DNA from 3 places in the Rhodococcus sp. NS-SX18 genome. Region 2 is predicted to be linked to each of the others. Evidence: riboswitches for the same ligand, from Rfam matches in the RefSeq annotation. Region 2 holds a riboswitch; each other region holds the start of a gene.
What was found. A riboswitch is a leader RNA that binds a small molecule or an ion and turns the genes downstream of it on or off. The one in region 2 is predicted to bind S-adenosylmethionine.
Positions count from the first base shown of each region.

Region 1: another riboswitch for S-adenosylmethionine. It lies ahead of AC2IPW_RS02815 (aminotransferase class V-fold PLP-dependent enzyme); the one in region 2 lies ahead of AC2IPW_RS16585 (bifunctional o-acetylhomoserine/o-acetylserine sulfhydrylase).
Region 3: another riboswitch for S-adenosylmethionine. It lies ahead of AC2IPW_RS24340 (ABC transporter substrate-binding protein); the one in region 2 lies ahead of AC2IPW_RS16585 (bifunctional o-acetylhomoserine/o-acetylserine sulfhydrylase).

Region 1 covers NZ_CM170633.1:605,593-611,116, reverse strand. Annotated here, with positions in the region: gene AC2IPW_RS02830 (crotonase/enoyl-CoA hydratase family protein) at 1-258, opposite strand, end outside; gene AC2IPW_RS02825 (2-oxo-4-hydroxy-4-carboxy-5-ureidoimidazoline decarboxylase) at 407-928, shown strand; gene AC2IPW_RS02820 (YbaK/EbsC family protein) at 1,024-1,497, shown strand; gene AC2IPW_RS02815 (aminotransferase class V-fold PLP-dependent enzyme) at 1,544-2,863, opposite strand; SAM riboswitch class IV at 2,930-3,045, opposite strand; gene AC2IPW_RS02810 (Pls/PosA family non-ribosomal peptide synthetase) at 3,291-5,524, shown strand, end outside.
Region 2 covers NZ_CM170633.1:3,575,033-3,580,556, reverse strand. Annotated here, with positions in the region: gene metX (homoserine O-acetyltransferase MetX) at 1-892, opposite strand, end outside; gene AC2IPW_RS16585 (bifunctional o-acetylhomoserine/o-acetylserine sulfhydrylase) at 889-2,214, opposite strand; SAM riboswitch class IV at 2,301-2,416, opposite strand; gene AC2IPW_RS16580 (NADP-dependent isocitrate dehydrogenase) at 2,683-3,900, shown strand; gene AC2IPW_RS16575 (exodeoxyribonuclease III) at 3,986-4,789, shown strand; gene trpS (tryptophan--tRNA ligase) at 4,862-5,524, shown strand, end outside.
Region 3 covers NZ_CM170633.1:5,286,466-5,291,989, reverse strand. Annotated here, with positions in the region: gene AC2IPW_RS24350 (ABC transporter permease) at 1-429, opposite strand, end outside; gene AC2IPW_RS24345 (ABC transporter permease) at 422-1,453, opposite strand; gene AC2IPW_RS24340 (ABC transporter substrate-binding protein) at 1,457-3,088, opposite strand; SAM riboswitch class I at 3,293-3,387, opposite strand; gene AC2IPW_RS24335 (MFS transporter) at 3,433-4,854, opposite strand; gene AC2IPW_RS24330 (NtaA/DmoA family FMN-dependent monooxygenase) at 4,867-5,524, opposite strand, start outside.

The DNA.
Region 1 (5,524 bases), 2.5 Mb from region 2:
CGCCTTGTCGGCGAGGACCTTGCCCAGGTCGCCGCTCATGGCGGGCAGGTCGAGACCGAAGGAGAAGTGCTTGCCGGCACCGGCGAGCACGACGGCACGCACGTCCGGATCCGCGTCGAGCTCGCCGAACAACAGCGGCAGCTCGGTCCAGAAGTCGGGGCCCATGGCGTTGCCTTTGCCCGGACCGACGAGGGTGACGAGCGCGACGTGGTCCGCGACGTCGACCGTGAACGCTTTCCAGCGAGATTCCTGAGTCATTACTCGAGAGTAATATGCGGGCGCCGCTCCGCTGTCACGGACCGCTCGTTACAGCCCGGAAAATTCCGCGCTCTGCCCCTGGTGGCCGCCACGGCGCGGACGGATCCTGGGGGTAACGAACGGTCCGGCCCGCAGAGGAGCGACTGTCATGCTGATGCACCAGGGCATCGGTCTGGGTGCCTTCAACGCCCTGTCCCGGCGGGGCGCCACCCATGCGCTGTACGAGTGCTGCGCGTCGCTCACCTGGGCCCAGGCGGTCGCGGCGGGACGTCCCTATGCGAGCTACTCGGAACTGTTCGCCCGCGCCGACGCCGCCCTGTTCTCCGCGAGCGACGCGGAGATCGCGGAGGCCCTCGATTGCCACCCGGTGGTGGGCCGCCGGCGCGGCAGCACCGCCTCGCGGCTCGAGCAGTGCTCGCTGTGGGACGAGGACGAGGCCTTGACGGCCGCGATCACGGCCGCCGCCGCCGCCTACGAAGAGCGCTTCGGGTACCGCTATCTGTGGTGCCCGCAGGGCCGCGGACTGCAAGAACTGCTGACGGACCTGAACCACCGGCTCGCACACGACCCCGAGGCGGAACGCAAGGTGTGCACGGAGGAACTCGCCAAGATCACCCGCACCCGGCTCGAGCGCATGCTCGGACCCGAGGACGGCTTTCCGCCGTATTGACCCCCGACTGTATCGACTCCGACCGTATCGACCTCGGCCGCGGCCGGACCTGCCGATCGGAGCCACGGACGGCGGCGGACTCCTAGGCTGGAACCATGTCCGGGACACTGCATCCGAATGCCGCTCGGGTAGCCGACACGCTCATCGCGCGCGGTCACCACGGGTTGATCACGACCCAACCGGAGTCGGTGCACACCGCCGAGCAGGCGGCGGCCGCGCTCGGGGTCGACGTGGGAGCGATCGTCAAGTCGCTGGTGTTCCTGCTCGACGACGAACCGGTACTGCTGCTGGTCTCGGGTGCCCACCGGGTGAATCCGGAACGAACCGGCAAACGCCTCGGCGGTGCGCTCGTCGCGGCGCCCCCGGACGTGGTCACCGAGGTCACGGGTCAGCCCGTCGGCGGCGTGGCACCGCTCGGGCATCCGACGAACCTGACCACGTACGTCGACACCGCCCTGGCTGCTTTCCCCCAGCTCTGGGCCTCCGGCGGGCATCCACGCACGCTGTTCCGCACGACGTTCCGCGAACTGATGCGCATCACGGCAGCCGTCGACGTCGACGTCGACTAGACCTGCCGGTCCGGACGGCCGGTGCGGCAGTCCGCCCGGGAAGCGGTCAGCTGCACTGCGCCGCCCCGGCGGTGGACTCCGCCAGGCCCGGACGGGTCTCGGGCGACGGCCCCCACAGGCCGTCGGTCTTCGCGTAGGTCCAGCCGGGACCGGCATCCACCAGCGTGTGCAGCGCGTCGAGCAGACGATCCACGTCGGCGGAGGAACTGCCGAGACCGAGCGAGGCACGAACCGCGCCGGCGGGCAGTCCGACCCGGGCGAGCAGCGGGTGCGCGCAGAACCGGCCGTCGCGCACCCCGATTCCGTGTTCGGCGGAGAGATACGACGCCACCTCGCCGGGCTCGAAGCCGGCGACCGTGAAGGTGACGATGCCGACGGAGTCCGGGGAGTCGCTCCACAGCCGCAGGATCTCGACGCCGTCGACGCCGCGCAACCCGTCGAGCAGGCGCCGGCACAACGCCTGCTCGTGCACGGTGGCGGCATCGGCGTCGAAGCCGGCGAGCGCGTCGCACGCTGCGGCGAGCGCCGCGACACCGAGCACGTTCGGTGTGCCCGCCTCGTGTCGCGCTGGGGCACAGGCCCATTCGGTGTGATTGAGACTGACGTCGCGGACCGCACCACCCCCTGCGAGGTACGGTTCCGCGACGTCGAGCCAGTCCCGGCGCCCCACCAGAGCACCGGCACCGAACGGAGCGTAGAGCTTGTGCCCCGAGAATGCGAGGTAGTCGACGCCGAGCGCGGTGAGGTCGATCCGCCGGTGCGGAACCAATTGTGCTCCGTCGACGAGGATCCGGGCACCGCAGGCGTGCGCGACGTCGGCGAGTTCGGCGATCGGGAGGACCTCGCCGGTGACGTTGGAGGCGCCGGTGACGGCGAGCAGCGCAGCAGGCCTGCTGCACAGTTCGGCGACGAGCCGGCGGACGGTCTCGGCGACGGTGTCGGCAGCCTCGACTACGCGAGCATTCTTCCAGGGCAACAGGTTTGCGTGGTGTTCGACGTCGAGTACCACCACGTCGCCGGGCACGGCTCCGGCCAGGAGGTTGAGCGAGTCGGTGGTGTTGCGGGTGAAGACGACCACTTGATCGTCTGCGGCGCAGACGAATCGGGCCACGGATTCGCGGGCCTGCTCGTAGCTGGTGGTGGAGATCCTCGAGGCGTAACCGGCACCGCGATGCACGCTGGCGTAGTACGGCAGGAGTTCGGCGATCCGCTCGGTGACCGCTTCGAGGGCCGGCGCGCTCGCCGCGTAGTCGAAGTTGGCGTAGGTGCAGGCACCGCCCTGCACCAGGGGTACCTGAAGATCACATCCGGTGACCCGGGCGAACGGTGCGATACAGGTGTCGGCGGTCAGTACAGCGGCAGTCATGACGTTCCCTCGTCGTTCAGGGATTCGCCGGTGGTCGCCTCGTCGCTCGAGTGCGATCACGGTCCGAATCCGCGCTTGCCGTGTCCGGTGTGGAAACACGGCCAGGTCGTCACCCGGAGCACCCCACCGCGGAGGAGGGTTGCCGACCAGCTAGCCGGGGCTTGTCGCTGGTTCTCGTGACCTGCGGAAGAGGATGGCAAAAGCGCGCACGGATGTCAAACCGGGATCGCACCGTCCGTCGTCCGGCACGCGAATCCCCAGGGAGAGGCGGTTTCTCGCCCAGAACCGGACAGCGGCCGGGATTCCGGCGCCCGGGAGGCGGAGAAATTCCACCGCGCGCGTGGGCACCGACACACCCGATGTTCACCCTCCGTCCACCTGACCGTGAGATAACCGGACGTACGCACCACCAGGCCGAGAGAAGGACATGCGATTGCCTGCCCAGCCCACGACGGATTCGGATCGGTCGTATCGCATCCCCGAGGAGTTCCTCCGCTCCTCCCATGCCCCGGCCCCTCGCACCCTCGTCGACATCCTGCGTGCCACCGCCGACACCCACCCGGACGCTCCGGCCGTCGACGACGGATCCGTCACCCTCAGCTACACCGAACTCGTCGAGGAGGTCGTCGCCTGCTCCTACCGGCTCGCCGACGCGGGAGTCGGGGGCGGGGACCGCGTCGGCGTGCGCATGCCGTCCGGCTCCGCGGACCTGTACGTGACGATCCTGGGCATCCTCGCCGCCGGCGCGGCCTACGTGCCGGTGGACGCCGACGATCCCGACGAACGCGCCGAACTCGTGTTCGGGGAAGCGCAGGTCACCGCCGTCGTCACCGCCGACGGCATCGGCCCGGGCACCGCGCCGCCGTCGCCGCAGCCGCAGCTGCGCGGTCCGCGTCTCGACGACGCCGCCTGGATCATCTTCACCTCCGGATCCACCGGCACCCCCAAAGGGGTCGCGGTCAGCCATCGCAGCGCCGCCGCCTTCGTCGACGCCGAGGCCCGGCTGTTCCTGCGCGAGAACCCGATCGGCCCCGGCGACCGCGTACTGGCCGGGCTGTCGGTCGCGTTCGACGCGTCCTGCGAGGAGATGTGGCTCGCGTGGCGGCACGGCGCGTGCCTCGTCCCCGCGCCCCGCTCGCTCGTGCGGTCCGGGATGGACCTCGGACCGTGGCTGGTCTCCCGCGACATCAGCGTCGTCTCCACCGTTCCCACCCTCGCGGCGATGTGGCCCGCCGAGGCGCTCGAAGCGGTGCGGCTGTTGATCTTCGGTGGGGAGGCCTGTCCGCCGGATCTCGCCGAGCGGCTGGCTGTGCCCGGGCGCGAGGTGTGGAACACGTACGGGCCCACCGAGGCCACCGTGGTCGCGTGTGCGGCGACGATGGACGGCACCGGCCCGGTCCGCATCGGCCTGCCGCTCGACGGCTGGGACCTCGCCGTGGTGGACGGCGAGGGCCGGCCCGTCCCGGAGGGCGGCACCGGCGAACTCGTCATCGGCGGCGTCGGACTGGCCCGCTATCTGGACCCGGCCAAGGACGCCGAGAAGTACGCTCCCATGCCCACCCTCGGCTGGGACCGCGCCTACCGCAGCGGCGACCTGGTCACCCTCGACCGCGCGGGGCTGCTGTTCCAGGGACGTGCCGACGATCAGGTCAAGATCGGCGGCCGGCGCATCGAACTCGGCGAAGTCGACAACGCTCTGCAGAACCTGCCCGGCGTCGCCGGCGGCGCGGCCGCCGTACGCAAGACCGCGGCCGGGCACTCGATCCTCGTCGGCTACATCGCCAGCACCGACCCCGAGTTCGACCTCGCCTCCGCGCGCGACCTGCTCGGCGAGCAGCTGCCGGCGGCCCTGGTCCCGAGACTGGCGCTGGTGGACGAACTGCCCACCCGGACCTCCGGCAAGGTGGACCGCAATGCGCTTCCGTGGCCGCTGCCCGGCGCGGAGGCCGCCGCCGCCGAGGCTCTCGGCCTCGACCCGACCGCCGAGTGGGTCGCCGGGCTGTGGGTGTCGATTCTCGGCACCCCGATCGAGAGCATCGACGACGACTTCTTCGAACTCGGCGGCGGCTCCCTCGCCGCGGCCCAGCTGGTGACGGCCCTGCGCGAACGCTATCCCGCGATGACCGTCGCCGAACTGTACGACCATCCGCGACTCGGCTCGCTGGCCGAGTACCTCGACGACCTCGCGCCGTCAGCTGTGGTCGCCCCGCGGCAGGTGACCCCCGTTCCGCGCCGGGCACAGCTGCTGCAACTCGCCGTCACGGTGCCACTCACCACTCTTACGGGGCTGCAGTGGGTGACCTGGCTCGCGATCGCGAACAACGTCTTCTCGCTGTTCGTCGACGTGCCGTGGCTCGCTCCGGCGTCGTGGTGGTGGGTGACCGTCGGCATCCTGCTGTTCCTGACCCCGCTCGGCCGCATGTCCGTCGCCGTCGCCGGGACGCGGCTGCTGCTGCGCAACCTGCAACCCGGCACCTACCGGAGGGGCGGCAGCGAGCATCTCCGGCTGTGGACGGCGCTGCGGCTGTCGGAGGCCAGCGGTGCAGTGAACCTGTCCGGGGCGCCGTGGATGCTGTACTACGCCCGCGCGCTGGGCGCGAAAGTCGGAAAGGGCGTCGACCTGCACAGTCTGCCGCCGGTCACCGGCATGCTCGAACTCGG
Region 2 (5,524 bases):
GTCCGACGTCGTGCCGGTTCATCGCCTGGGTGAGCGCGACGTACGTACCGGGATCGAACCGCGCGACGAGCTTGTCGGCCTGGTGCTCCAGATAGCTCTGCACCGCGTATCGTCCGCCGTTCCAGGGGTTTTCGCTTCCCTGGGGGGAATTGGCGAAGCGGGTGTCGAGTTCGCCCTCGGTCCGGTAGGTCAGGTGTGCGATCCGCCGTGCGATGCCCAGCCCGGCCCGCGGCACCCGTCCCGTTCCGTAGTAGTCCCCGCCCTGCCAGTCCGGGTCGGCGGTGATGGCGGCGATCTGCGTGGTCTGGGTGCCGATCTGGTCGGCGGTGGCGCGGGCGCCGACGGCGAGGACGAGGGCCGCCTGCACCCGTTCCGGATACCCGATGATCCACTCGAGCGTCCGCATGCCGCCCATGGACCCTCCGGTGACGGCCGCCAACCTGTCGATGCCGAGCGCATCGGCGAGCGCGACCTCGGCGGCGACCTGGTCGCGCACCGTGATGCCGGGGAACCGGGAACCCCACGCCTTGCCGTCCGGAGCGGGCGAACCCGGTCCGGTGGTGCCGCGGCAGCCGCCCAGCACGTTCGTCGCCACGACGCACCACGTGTCGGTGTCGATCGGCGCGCCCGGACCGACCATCCCGGTCCACCAGCCGGGCGACGGGTGTTCGGGTCCGGCGGGCCCGGTCACGTGCGAGTCCCCCGTGAGGGCGTGTTCGACGAGGACGACGTTGTCGCGCGACGGCGACAGCCGGCCCCATCGTTGCACCGCCACGGTCACGTCGGGCAGGGTCGCGCCGGACTCGAGCGTCAGCGGCCCGATGTCGACCGTCCCGAGACGGCCGTCCTCCGGCGGCAGCTCCACGTGGCGCCGGTCGACGCGCGCCGTCAAGACGCGACCGCCTCGAGGCCGGTGGTGAGGTCGGTGAGGATGTCGTCGATGTTCTCGATGCCGACGGCGAGGCGGACCTGGCCGGGGGTGACGCCGGCGGCGAGTTGTTCGGCGGCGGTGAGTTGGGAGTGGGTGGTGGAGGCGGGGTGGATGACCAGCGAGCGTACGTCGCCGATGTTGGCGACGTGGCTGTGCAGGGTCAGCGCGTTGACGAACTGCTTGCCGGCGTCGATGCCGCCGGCGAGTTCGAAGGTGACGATGGCGCCGGCGCCGCGGGGGGCGAGGTGCCGGGCGCGGTCGTGCCAGGGCGAGGAGGGCAGGCCGGCGTAGGCGACGGCGGTGACCTCGGGGCGGCGGTCGAGGAATTCGGCGACGCGCTCGGCGTTGGCGACGTGGCGTTCCATGCGCAGGCTCAGGGTCTCGAGGCCCTGGGCGATGAGGAAGGCGTTGAACGGGGAGACCGCGGCACCGAGGTCGCGCAGCAGTTGCACGCGGGCCTTGAGGGCGTAGGCGGGGGCGCCGAGGTCGGCGTAGACCACGCCGTGGTAGCTGGGGTCGGGGGTGGTGAACTGGGGGTGGCGGGGGGCGCCGTCGGGGCCGGTGCCGGTCCAGTCGAAGGTGCCGCCGTCGACGAGGACCCCGGCGATGGCGGTGCCGTGGCCGCCGAGGTATTTGGTGGCCGAGTGCACGACGATGTCGGCGCCGTGTTCGAGGGGGCGGATCAGGTAGGGGGTGGCGACGGTGTTGTCGACGATCAGCGGCAGGTGGTGGGCGTGGGCGACGGCGGCGATGCCGGGGATGTCGAGCAGGTGGTTCTTGGGGTTGGCGATGGTTTCGCCGTAGAGGGCGCGGGTGGTGGGGCGGATCGCGGCGCGCCACTGGTCGAGGTCGTCGGGGTCGTCGACGAAGGTGACCTCGATGCCGAGGCGGGGCAGGGTGTAGTGCAGCAGGTTGTAGGTGCCGCCGTAGAGGTAGGGGCTGGCGACGATGTGGTCGCCGGCGGCGGCGAGGTTGAGGAGGGCGTAGGTTTCGGCGGCCTGGCCGGAGGCGAGGAGCAGGGCGGCGACGCCGCCTTCGAGGGCGGCGATGCGTTGTTCGACCGCGTCCTGGGTGGGGTTCATGATGCGGGTGTAGATGTTGCCGGGTTCGGTCAGGCCGAACAGGGCGGCGGCGTGGTCGGTGTTGTCGAAGGTGTAGCTGGTGGTCTGGTAGATCGGCAGGGCGCGGGCGCGGGTGTCGCCGCCGGCGGGCTGTCCCGCGTGGATCTGCTTGGTCTCGAAGCTCCAGCCGTCTTCGCGCCGGGTGTTCTCGCTGTCGGTCATGATGTCCTTACTGGCCGTGGTCGGGAGGTCGGGGCGGCTAGTGACGACAGCTCATGATCACAACCCTCATGACGAATACCTCCATCGGACCGGCTTGTCGTGCGGCGTGTCGCCGGACGACCGGGTCATCACCCGGAGCACCCCACCCTGGCCGGAGGGTTGCCGACCAGCAAGCCGGGGCTTCACGCTGGTACTCATGACCTGGCGCGAGTCTAGCGGCTCGAACAGACGCTTCGGTAGGCGACCCGTACCTGCCGGCGGAGGGCGCCTGAGCAGGCGAAAGTTACCCGCGGGTAGCCGGGGGTGCGCTTGGCGGGCCGGGGCAATAGCAGTACGCTCGTCTTGTTTGGACCGTGTTCCGTACGTGTGAGCACGCCATGAATGGTTCATTGAGCCGACCACGATCGCACCCACAAAGTGGGATCGACTTGGGACCAGGGACACTTCCTAGGAGGACGCGAAGCGCACATGTCCAAGATCAAGGTTGAGGGAACGGTCGTCGAACTCGACGGCGACGAGATGACCCGCATCATCTGGCAGTTCATCAAAGACAAGCTGATCCATCCTTACCTGGATGTGAATCTCGAGTACTACGACCTCGGCATCGAGCACCGCGATGCGACCGACGACCAGGTCACCGTGGATGCGGCCAACGCCATCAAGAAGCACGGCGTCGGCGTCAAGTGCGCCACCATCACTCCCGACGAGGCCCGGGTCGAGGAGTTCGGCCTGAAGAAGATGTGGCGTTCGCCCAACGGCACGATCCGTAACATCCTGGGCGGCACCATCTTCCGTGCCCCGATCATCATCTCGAACGTGCCCCGTCTGGTGCCGGGCTGGACCAAGCCGGTCATCGTCGGCCGTCACGCCTTCGGCGACCAGTACCGCGCCACCGACTTCAAGGTCGACCGCCCGGGCACCGTCACCATCACCTTCACGCCGGAGGACGGCTCCGAGCCGATCCAGCACGAGGTGTGCCAGATTCCCGAGGACGGCGGCGTCGTCATGGGGATGTACAACTACAAGAAGTCCATCCAGGACTTCGCGCGGGCCTCGCTGTCCTACGGCCTGCAGCAGAACTACCCGGTCTACCTCTCGACCAAGAACACGATCCTCAAGGCCTACGACGGCATGTTCAAGGACGAGTTCCAGCGGATCTACGAGGAGGAGTTCAAGGCGGAGTTCGACGCCGCCGGACTCACCTACGAGCACCGCCTCATCGACGACATGGTCGCTTCCTCGCTCAAGTGGGAAGGCGGTTACGTCTGGGCCTGCAAGAACTACGACGGCGACGTCCAGTCGGACACCGTCGCACAGGGCTACGGTTCGCTGGGCCTGATGACCTCCGTGCTCATGACCCCGGACGGAAAGACCGTCGAGGCCGAGGCTGCCCACGGAACCGTCACCCGGCACTTCCGGCAGCACCAGGCCGGCAAGCCGACGTCGACCAACCCGATCGCGTCGATCTTCGCCTGGACCCGTGGTCTCGAGCACCGCGGCAAGCTCGACAACACCCCCGAGGTGATCGAGTTCGCCCAGCAGCTCGAGGACGTCGTCATCAAGACCGTCGAAGCCGGCCAGATGACCAAGGACCTCGCCCTGCTCATCGGACCCGAGCAGGCCTGGCTGACCACCGAGGAGTTCCTCGCCGCGCTCGACGAGAACCTCCAGAAGGCTCGCGCCTGACGCACGGACCGCACACGACGGGACGCCCCTGCCGGGGGCGTCCCGTCGTCGTTGCGGGTCGGGTCCGTCCGCTACGGTGACCGGCGTGCCTCATGTCGTCTCCACCGTCAACGTCAACGGCGTCCGTGCCGCCGCCGGCAAGGGACTGCTCGCCTGGCTGGCCACCGAGCCCGCCGACATCGTGTGCCTGCAGGAGGTGCGCGCCACCGAGCAGCAGTTCCATGCGGCGATCGCGCCGGCCCTCGATGCCGGGTGGTACGTCGTGTCGGCCGAATCGGAGGCCAAGGGCCGTGCCGGGGTCGCGATCCTGTCGCGGCGCCCCGCCGACTCCTCCCGCGTCGGGTTCGACGAGGACGAGTTCGCGGCCTCCGGACGGTACGTCGAGGCGGACTTCGGCGATCTGACCGTCGGCAGTCTGTACCTGCCCACCGGGGAGGCCGACACCCCGAAGCAGGAAGAGAAGGAGCGGTTCATGGCGTCGTTCGCGGCGCACCTGAACCACCGGGCCGCCGAGGCGGAGGCCGCGGGCCGGCACATGGTGGTGTGCGGGGACTGGAACATCGCCCACACCGAGCGCGACATCAAGAACTGGAAGGGCAACGTGAAGAAGTCCGGGTTCCTGCCCGGCGAACGCGCCTGGCTCGATGCCCTCCTCGCCGACGGCCGCTGGGTCGACGTGGTGCGCGCCCTGCACCCCGACGTCGACGGCCCGTATTCCTGGTGGTCCTACCGCGGCAAGGCGTTCGACACCGACGCCGGCTGGCGGATCGACTACCACCTCGCGACGGCGGGGCTGGCCGCCCGGGCGAAGGAGGCCCGCGTCGAGCGCGCTGCCACCTATGCCGAGCGCTGGTCGGACCACGCCCCGGTCACCGTGCAGTTCCGCTGATCCGGGCGGACCCCGCGATCGGAGCCGACCTCCCGGGAGCGGCTCTTCCCGCACGTGAAAGTATCGACAACCATGGCGAGCACTGCAGAACAGAACACCACCACGCCGACCGCCCGGCCCCGGGTGCTGTCGGGTATCCAGCCGACCTCCGATTCGTTCCACCTCGGGAACTTCCTCGGCGCGCTGCAGCAGTGGGTTCCGTTGCAGGACGAGTTCGACGCCTACTACTTCATCCCCGATCTGCACGCGATCACCGTGCCGCAGGATCCGAAGGGGTTGCGCCGGCGCACTCTGCGGGCGGCCGCGCAGCTGCTCGCCGTCGGCATCGACCCGGACCGGTCGGTGCTGTTCGTCCAGAGCCAGGTACCCGAGCACGCCGAGCTGGCGTGGGTGCTGAGCTGTATCACCGGCTTCGGCGAGGCGGGCCGGATGACGCAGTTCAAGGACAAGTCCGCCAAGGAGGGCACCGAGCACGCCAGCGTCGGTCTGTTCACCTACCCGGTGCTGATGGCGGCGGACATCCTGCTGTACCGGCCGCAGCGGGTGCCGGTGGGGGAGGATCAGCGTCAGCACCTCGAGCTGACCCGGGATCTCGCCCAGCGGTTCAACACCAGGTTCGGCAAGACGTTCGTCGTTCCCGAGCCGCAGATCATCAAGGGCACCGCCAAGATCTACGACCTGCAGAACCCCACGGCGAAGATGAGCAAGTCCGCCGCGACCCCGGCCGGCCTGATC
Region 3 (5,524 bases), 1.7 Mb from region 2:
CAGCAGAACATCGACGACCCGCATGAGTAGCCCGTCGACCGCTCCGCCGACCGCACCGGAGAGCAACCCGACGAGCGAGCCGACGACGAGAGCGATTCCGACGGCGACGAGCGTCGCGGTCAGGGACAGGCCCGCACCGTGCACGACCCGGGTGTACACGTCGCGCCCGATGTTGTCGGTGCCGAACCAGTGCGCCGCGGACGGCCCCTGCAACTTGTCGGCCGGGACGCCCTGCAGCGGATCACCGGACGCGAAGACCGAAGGGAACAGAGCGAAGCCGACGGCGAGGAACAGCACAGTCGTCGAGACCACGAGAATCCCGTAGCGGCGCAGGGCGCTCGTCGCTCCCCGGAGCCGGGACGGTCCGTGTGGCCCGGCCGCGGCCTGCGCGGATGCGGCGACCGGTTCCCGGATCAGGACGTCAGACATGAGCCTTCCTCTCCTCCTCCACCGCGAAGCCGGTGAGTTCGGTGGTCAACTCGGCGGGCGTCGGATGCGAGGGCGAACCGCCGCCGCGACGGCCGTCGGCGATGCGCGGATCGATGAGCGGATAGACCAGGTCCACCGCGAGGTTGACGAGCACGAAGATCACCGCACTGAAGACCACGATGCCCTGGACTACGGGAATATCCTGCGCCAGAACCGAAGTCTGGGTCAGTCGACCGACACCGGCGCGGGAGAACACCGTCTCGACGACCACGGACCCCGCCAACAGGTTACCGACCGTCACCCCGGCGATGGTGAATGCGGGGATGCTGGACAGCCGCAGTGTGTGCCGGGTCTGGATGCGCCACCGGGACGCGCCCTTGGCGCGAGCTGCTTCGACGAACGGTTGCCGCCATGTGGTCTGCAGGCTCGCGGCGAGGACCTGCGCGATCACCGCCCCGGTGGGGAGCGCGAGGGTGATCGCGGGCAGCACCAGATGCTCGATGCCCTGGTCGCCGAATGCCGGAAGCAGCTTCATCCGGAACGAGAAGAGCTGGAGTAGAAGCAGTCCCACCCAGAAGGTCGGAACCGCGACACCGAGCGGCGGCAGCGAGAACAGCGTGCTGCGCAGCCACCGGGCGCGCGTGTACGTGGCGACGAACGCGATCGAGGTGCCGAGGAGCACGGCGAGCGCCAGGGCGACCGCGGCCAGGGCCAGGGTGCTGGGTACGGCGGCGGCGATCGCTTCGGTCACGGGTTGTCCCGTGACGATCGAGATGCCGAAGTCCCCCCGGACGGCGTTGCTCAGCGCAGTGAGGTACTGCCCCGACAACGGCCGGTCGAGCCCGTACCGCTCCTGCAGTTGCGCGACAGCGGCCGCATCCACCGGTGTGCCGCTGCCGGCGCCGTCGACCGCGATGCTCACCGGGTCGGACGGCAGCAGGTACAGCACGCCGAACGAGACGGTGAACGCCGCCCACAGCACCAGCAGCGCCTGCACGAGCCGGGAGCCGAGATACCTGGCCATGGTCTACTCGCTCAGCCAGGTGTCGAAGAACTGCAACCGGGCGGAGGCCTCGAACTTCAGGTCCTGCACCGCCCCCGCCGCACCGATGGCCTGGGACAGCTCCACGGTCGGCAGCCACAGGCCGTTGTCGAGGACGAGCTGCTGTGCCTGCTCGCTCAGCTCGCCGCGTTCGGCCGGGTCGGTGGTGCGCAGCTGCGCAGACAGGACCTCGTCCAGTGCCGGGATCGGGCCGCGGTTGTTGAGGTTGCGCCCGTCGAGTCCGAACGTGGTGCGCAGGATGTCGCCGTCGGCGCGCGTGCTGTTGTAGTAGGTGGCGTCGAAGTCCTTCGCACCCTGCCGGGCAGTGGCTTCCGGGGTGGAGACCAGGTCGAGCTGCAGGTCGATACCGACCCCGCGCAGCTGCTGCTGCACGAGCTCGAGGATCGCCTGGTTGCCGGCGAACACCGAACTGAACAACACCGAGAAGGACAGGCGGTTGCCGTCCTTGGCACGGATGCCGTCCGGGCCGGGAACCCAGCCGGCGGCGTCGAGGATCGACTTCGCCTTCTCCGGGTCGTAGGCGACGTCGTCGAGCGCGACGTAGCCAGGGGTGCGGGAGGCGAGGGTGCTGGTCGCGGGCCGGAAATCGGGGCCGAGGACGGTGTCGACGAGTTCCTGGCGGTCGAGGGCCGGCACGATCGCGGCGCGCACCGCCGGATCGGTCAGGACGCCACGGGTGACGTTCGGCTGGAAACCGAACGGAACACCCGGGTTCGGTGTGGTGAGGATCCGTCCGCCGCTGCCTTCGATCTGGGAAGCGTCCTGCGGCAGCGCATCGCTGATCGCGTCGAGCTGGCCGGATGCGAGGCTGCCGGTGCGTACACCGGACTCCGGGACGATCGTGAACTCGATGCGATCGAGGTAGGCCTCGCCGTCGTGCGCGAACACGTCGGATCCCCACGCGTATCCGGTGCGCTTGACCAGCGTGGCGGACTTGTCCTGCTGGTAGTCCTCGTAGACGAAGGGACCGGTGCCGGACAGGTTGCCGGCGCAGCGTTCCTCCGCGGACTTCGCGACGTCGCTGTCGGACAGGAAGCCGAGCTGCAGCGTCGACGACGCCTGCAGGAACTGCGCGTTCGGACCGGCGAAGGACACCTGGGCGGTGAGCGGATCGAGCACCGTGGTGCCGGTGTACCCCGACAGGTAGCTCGCCGCCAGCGCTGCCTTGGCGCCGGTGAGGGTCTGGACGATCGCGTCGAAGTTCTTCTTCACCGACTCCGCGGTGAACGGGGTGCCGTCACTGAATGTCACGCCGTCCTTCAGCCGGAACGTGAACGCCGAGGCGTTCCCGTTCACCTCCCAGCTTTCGGCGAGCCACGGCTTCAGTTCACCGGTCCCGGGGTCCTGATCGGTGAGCGAGTCGACGATTTGACGGGTGACGTAGATGGTCTGGTTGCTGCCGGCCTGCGCGGGATCGGCACACGTGGGGGCCTGGGACAGGCCGTAGCGCAGGGTGCCGCCGGGCTGCGGGGTGCCGCCACCGGAGGAAGTGCCCGCCGTGTCGGTGCCGCACGCGGCGAGCCCACCGGCGAGGATTGCGGCGGTGGCGCCCGCGACGGCGCGACGTCGGGCGGCAGAGGTGAACGGAACAGGCACCGGGGAACTCCATGATCTCGTGAGGCGCCGGTGGCACCGCGCTTCGCGATGCCACCGGCCGGGCAGACGGTCGTAGTTCTTCGACTGGAAGGCGCCGCTCAGGCGCGACAGGACCGTGGGCGACAGAGGCCCGAGCACTGACGGCACAGGTCGACGTGCAGGCGCGCCCACGCACCCACGAACCCCTCGCCTGCCATACCTTCTCCTCCATCGTTCCCGGCGGTAGCACCCTCACCTGCGGTGGCAGGGGGTTGCTGCGACGTCCTCGAGCCGGGTCTCTCGGTCGCTCTGGATGGTTCCCGGTGACCGTACGCGTTGCGAACGAGTTCGGAGAACCCTTTCGCTCACAGTGATCGAAACCCGACGCCGGCACGACGGCGCCGGTCGGCGAGCGCACAGAGCAGCGACACCGAGAGCATGGCGGCGCACACCGCGAGGCCGGCCGACGCGGCACCGGCGAAGTCGTCCCCGTCCGTCGCCAGCGCCGACAGATACAGGCCGGACACCGCGGCGAGGGCGACCGTCGCGGACAACCGCTGTGACAGTTGCAGGAACCCGGCCGCGACACCGTGACCGCCCTCCGGTGACGACTCGAGCGTCAGCGCCCGGTTGGGTGCATCCACGAATCCACCCGAGAGGCCCGACAGAGCGGCCAGCGCCACGAACACCGGCATCGTGGCCTCGTGCTGCACAGCGGCGGCGTAGCCACCGACGACGGCGATCTCGGCTGCCACCACCACGACGACCGTCACCCGGCCGTATCGCGCGACGACCCGCCACCCCACGGCAGAGGCGACGGCCATCGCGGCGGCAGCGGCGGACAGCACGGCGGCCGCCTGGACAGCGGCATAGCCGCGCCCCTCGATGAGATACAGGCTCACGACGGTGTTCAGGGACAGCACCGCACCGAACCAGAACAGTGCGACCAAGGTGCCGAGGACGTATCCGCCGGATCCGGTCAGTTCGGGAAGCAGCACGGGCTTGCCGCCGCGCGCGGCGACACGGCGTTCCCACCACAGGAAGGTGGCGAGTGAGACCGCCGCTCCCCCGACGACGAACACCGCACCCACCGGACCCGGATCGGAGACCACGGGCAGCATGACCAGCGTCGTGGCCGCCGCGAGGAGTGCGAGGCCCCCGGCATCGACCCCGCTGCGGGCCGACGGTCGTCCCCGATCCGGGGGCAGGCGGCGTGCAGCCAGCACGAGTGTGACGAGTGCGCACGGCACGTTGAGAATCAGCAGAACGCGCCACCCGTACTCCCCGGGCGCAGCGCCGAGCACCAGCCCCCCGACGAGCGGACCGCACAGCCCGGCGAGGCCCCCGGCGGTGCTGTAGGCGGCCAGTGCCCGAGCGCGCGCCGGGCCGGTGTAGTTCTCGGCCAGGATCCCGAGCACCTGCGCGCTGATCAGGCCGGCCCCGGCCCCCTGACCGGCCCGTGCGGCGACGACCGTCCAGGGGTCGGACGCGACAGCTCCGCACACTCCCATGACCGCGAAGAGGGTCATGCCCGCGAGGAACAGCCGCCGCCGGCCGGCCACATCGCCGAGCCGGCCTGCCGGGACCAGCGCAAGACCGAAGCTGAGCGAGTATGCGGCCAGGATCCACTGCACCTGTGAAACGCCCGCGTCGAGACCGGTCCGCAGGGCGGGGAGGCCGATGTTCAGCACCGACGAATCGAGCAGGGTGGTGAAGCCGGCGGCCGCACAGACCGGCACCACCGACGTCGTCTGCCGGGGCGTCTGCGCCCGATCGGTGAGTGTCACGCGGGAGGGGGGCTAACCGCCGACCGCCACCGGATCGGCCGGTACCCGCAGCCCGAGGTTGTGCCGCAGCGTGGTTCCGGTGTACTCGGCGCGGAGGACACCACGGTCCTGCAGCAGGGGCACCACCTCGTCGACGAAGTCGTCGAGTCCCCAGGGCACGAGGTGGGATCCGAGGATGAACCCGTCCGAGCCGTCGTTCTGCACGAAGGCGTCGATCTGCTCGGCGATCCGTGCCGCGGTACCGACGAGGGGTCCGCGCTCGAACTGGTCGATCACGACCTCTCGCAGGGTCAGCTTCTTCTCCTCCGCGATCGCGCGGAGCCGTGCGACGGTCTCGAACCGGTCCTGGTGGACGAAGGCCCGTCCCTGGATGATCGACTCGGCGTCGGGGTCGGGATCGATGTCCGGCAGCGGGCCCTCCGGATCGTATTCGGACAGATCCCGATTCCAGATGTGCTCGAGCAGGATCAGGGCGGTCTGCCCGGTGACCTGCTGGTTACGGATCTCGTGGTACTTCTCGACGGCCTCGGCCTCGGTGTCCCCGATCACGAAGCTCGCCGACGGCAGGATCTTGATGTCGTCGGCGGAGCGGCCGGCAGCGATCGCCCGGGCCTTGACATCTCGGTAGAAATCCGTGGCCTCGGGCAGTTTCCCGTACGGGGAGAAGATG